2 regions of the Paenibacillus sp. FSL M8-0212 genome follow, and region 1 is predicted to be linked to the other one. Evidence: riboswitches for the same ligand, from Rfam matches in the RefSeq annotation. Region 1 holds a riboswitch; the other holds the start of a gene.
What was found. Region 1 has a riboswitch for ZMP and ZTP ahead of MKX68_RS13940 (TIGR01440 family protein). Riboswitches for the same ligand answer to the same signal wherever they lie in the genome.
Positions count from the first base shown of each region.

Region 2: linked by a shared signal. The riboswitch ahead of MKX68_RS02665 (GNAT family N-acetyltransferase) and the one ahead of MKX68_RS13940 (TIGR01440 family protein) in region 1 are both predicted to bind ZMP and ZTP.

Region 1 covers NZ_JBBORP010000001.1:3,146,955-3,149,157, forward strand. The annotation lists gene MKX68_RS13930 (manganese efflux pump MntP) at 1-115, shown strand, start outside; gene MKX68_RS13935 (low molecular weight protein arginine phosphatase) at 174-746, shown strand; ZMP/ZTP riboswitch at 843-924, shown strand; gene MKX68_RS13940 (TIGR01440 family protein) at 1,066-1,659, shown strand; gene glyA (serine hydroxymethyltransferase) at 1,915-2,203, shown strand, end outside.
Region 2 covers NZ_JBBORP010000001.1:605,568-607,770, reverse strand. The annotation lists gene MKX68_RS02675 (YfiT family bacillithiol transferase) at 1-270, shown strand, start outside; gene MKX68_RS02670 (GNAT family N-acetyltransferase) at 305-820, shown strand; ZMP/ZTP riboswitch at 874-955, shown strand; gene MKX68_RS02665 (GNAT family N-acetyltransferase) at 1,296-1,769, shown strand; gene MKX68_RS02660 (VOC family protein) at 1,945-2,203, shown strand, end outside.

The DNA of each region.
Region 1 (2,203 bases):
GATGTCGGTTATGGGTCTGCTATTAGGCCGTCGGGTGAGTCAGAATCTCGGGGATTACGGCGAAGCTATTGGTGGCGCAATCTTGCTTGCGTTTGGACTTTTGTTTATATTTTAGAATAAAACTTGAGATATCATATCATTCGCATCATATGTAAAATGGGGAGGCTAACACAATGAAACATATTTTATTCGTATGTACAGGAAATACGTGCCGCAGCCCCATGGCAGAGGGGCTTTTGCGAAAACTGGCATCGGAGCGTGGCATTCAGGTAGAAGTTCGTTCCGCAGGTGTGGCAGCAACGTCGGGTATGCCGATCTCTCGTCATGCTGAAGCGGTTTTGAGAGATCATAACGTTGAAGGTCCACCTCATTCCACACAACTTAGCTCTAACCTGGTAGGTTGGGCCGATCTGGTTCTAACATTAACACGGAGTCACAAGCAGCATGTCATGCAGGTTTTTCCCGATTCAGTCCACAAAACCTATACATTGAAAGAATATGTGGAGGATGATGAACAGGTATTAAGTGATGTCCAGGAGTTGGACAGCCTGTTTGCAACGCTGGAGATGAAACGTGCCCTTGGGCAAGAGATCCTGGCATCGGAGCGGGAGCGAGCCATTGAGATTAGACAACGAATTCCAAGTTTCGACATCTCTGATCCGTTTGGGGGAAGTCGTGATGATTACAATATAGCTGCAGCTGAGATTCGGACGGCATTGGACCGGCTTTTGGATAAGCTGAGATAATTCTGATCCTGCGAGGCAGGTTATAGAAATAGGACACGTGATGTAAATTAACCGTTGATTTTAGCCGCGGGTTGTTTTATGATGAAGGGGAAAACAGGGATCCGGTGTAACTGGCGACGAAGTGGGCATAACCACGATGGAGCACCGGAACAAACGGCCGGTCGCCTGGGCAAAAGAGCAATTCTGCGTTACCCGCAGACTGCTCTTTTTTTCGTCTTTCATCTGATTATTCGCTATAATAGTACCTGAGATGCCGTGCAAGAATACGAAGGACAACCAAGAGACAGCGGGCATGATTTTATCGGGAGGCGATGATAGGATGACTATAGAGTTAGATTCGGAACAACCCGGATTGCAGGAACAGACCGCGTCTATTCTGCATGAACTGGCGCTTGCTGGACAGCTTGGGCCTGGACAGATCGTTGTGATCGGTACAAGTACAAGTGAAGTCGCAGGCGCTCGGATTGGTACGAGTGGTGCCATTGAAGTGGCACAGCAGCTTCTTGCGGGTATACGCGAGGTGCAGGAGGAATTCGGTTTTGACACGGTATTCCAATGTTGTGAGCATCTGAACCGTGCGCTGGTAATGGAGCGTTCTGTGCTTACTCGTCTTGGATTGACCGAGGTTGGTGCAGTACCCGTGCCCAAGGCCGGAGGTTCAATGGCATCCGCAGCATATCGTTCGCTGACCGATCCATGCCTGGCTGAACATGTGCAGGCCCATGCGGGACTGGACATTGGGGAGACGATGATTGGGATGCATCTCCGGCATGTAGCCGTACCCTATCGTACAGCGCTCCGCTATGTTGGAGATGCACGTGTGACCACAGCGTTGACTCGTCCGAAGTTGATTGGCGGCGAACGCGCGGTGTATCGTATGGAAGAACAACCAGATTCAACATTTTGTGACTAACATATAAAGCGAGACTAATTGGGTTACACTCCTGACTTTGATTGCATCACCATCTTCCGATCGCTGTTATCCCCAGATTTTTTATTCCCTATTTAAAGGGGAAATCCGGTGATAGCCTATGCTTCCGGAGTAGCTTTCTAAAGAAAGCTTTTTGACGACTACTTCGTTTCTTCAGATTGGTGTTGCACTCGCCGTTTTCGTGTAAACATTAGTTTCACTTTATAAATTCACTTATAAACTGGGAGGAATTTAATCATGGAACAATTGCGCAAGAATGACCCGGCAGTACTGGAAGCGATGAATCTTGAACTGAAACGTCAACAGAACAACATCGAACTGATTGCATCCGAGAACATCGTAAGTGAAGCAGTAATTGAAGCAATGGGATCTGTTCTGACCAACAAGTACGCTGAAGGATATCCAGGCAAACGTTACTATGGCGGTTGTGAGCATGTGGACATCGTTGAAGACATCGCGCGTGATCGTGCAAAAGAATTGTTCGGAGCAGAACACGTGAATGTTCAACCTCACTCCGGCGCACAAG
Region 2 (2,203 bases), 2.5 Mb from region 1:
ACGATTCGGCCTTATTATGAAGAGCGCTGGGCTGAATTGAGTGATTCAAGAGACCTGGATGTTGAATTCTCGCTTCAGATTCTGGATGCGCTCCATCGTCGTTGGGTGTTTCTGTTAAACGCGTTGACAGATGCAGATTATGCCAAACAATTTTATCATCCCTCATCGGAAGAAACGACAAGACTGGATTATAATCTGGGCATGTATGCTTGGCATGGCAAACACCATGTTGCTCACATCACATCGCTTCGGGATAGACTGGGAATATAGCAAGAAGAAATATCTTTTTAAGGAGGATTCATCATTGAGTGTACATATCAGACTATTAAATGAGAGCGATCCTGTAATTATATCAAAGGCGTTTCAGGAGCAGGGTTGGGGGAGATTCGCTGAGCAGTATCTTCGTTACTTGGCTGAACAACAGAATGGGGAGCGCGTAACCTTGGTAGCCGAGTTAAATGGAGAATTTGCCGGATACGTGAATGTATTGTGGTATTCCAGCTACCCGTCTTTCAGGGAACAAGGCATTCCCGAAATTAACGATTTTAATGTGCTGATGAAGTTCCAGCGCCAAGGTATTGGTTCACGGTTGATGGACCGAGCAGAGGAAGTTATTCTGGAACGAACGGATGTAGCAGGCATTGGTGTAGGCGTATTTTCTGATTATGGCAAAGCGCAAGTTCTATATGCCCATCGCGGGTACATACCAGACGGTCACGGTGTACACAAGCATGATCATTACATTCAGCCGGGTGAAGAAACAATTATGGACGACGATGTTGTACTTTATCTTACGAAGAAGTTAAAAGCCACGCATTAATTTCATAATATATACAATGATGAAAAGATGTCATGTATACTAGTTGTTAAATATCTGTTATGTGTGACTGGCGTAAACGTGGAGTGAACCACGAGGAAGCACATATATTATATGCCGTACGCCTGGGCAAAGTGTTTGATCTTTTGATCAAACACTTTATTTATTATTCAGGGAATGAAAGGACAGGTGGCGGCAGCAGGTTTCCTGAATGGAAAAAGGCTACTACCAACTCATCTGCTTATGATTTATTGACTCCTTATTGTGCAGAAGTAATTTCAGCGCGTGTAGTGCGTGATAGTAATACAGTAACTGGCGCGGGGGTTACGGCTTCCATTGACCTGGGTCTATACTTGGTCGAAATGTTAACGTCTACGGAGATCGTCCTTCAAGTTCAGCAAAAACTAGAGTATCCATATTATGAAGCTGGTAACTTAAAAGATGTCTACATGTACACTAAGAGGTAGGGGATAAAAAGATGACTATTCGCCTTTTTCAAGCGATTGATCAGCCAGCCGTGCTGAAAATGATGACGGATCATGAATTTCAATTTCCTTCGTTTATACGCGATCAGTATCCTGCGCGCTGGGATTCGTTTTTAAAAATGACGGATGAACGTATCAGTGCTTATTATGTCATGGTTGACGAAGCAGATGTTGTCATAGGTCATGCTGGTTATATCTTTCAGCCTACTGTTAACCGGTATGAAATCGTTGGCGTTGTTACAAGCAAATCACACCTTCGACAGGGAGTAGCACGTACACTGATTACAAAAATATGTTTAAAAATAGCTGAATTTGGATGTAGTGATGTCATGCTTTACACACTTGATCATAAAGAAAATGAAGCAGCGCTTGTATTTTATGAACGAATGAATTTTCAAAAGGAAAGTATCGATATGAATTATTATACCTCGGGGTTTCATAGACTTTCACTTGTTAAAACCTTATAAGGGGACTTCAAAAAACTAATTGTAGTGGAAGCATAAAAGTGTACTTCAGTTTAAGTTGCATGTACTTGCAAAGAAAGATGATAAAAAAGCTGTCCCGCATGTTATACTCTATTGGAATTTGAGGAATGATAAGCAGGATGTTAAGAGATTAGATGATCAGAGGAGTGATTGATCCATGTTTAGCAAAGTCGGACAGGTTATGTTGTATGTCAACAATCAGGATGAATCACTGGCATTTTGGACGGAAGTTGCAGGATTCCACATTGTGGATGAAGTAAACCTTGACGAGGGTATGAGATGGATTGAGATTGCGCCTACCCCAAATTCGCAGACAAGCATTATTCTTCATGACAAGGAGTTTGTGGAGCGGATGTCGGCGGGTGTAAATCTGGGCACACCTTCGTTAATGTTCTTCACCGAAAACCTGGATCAGT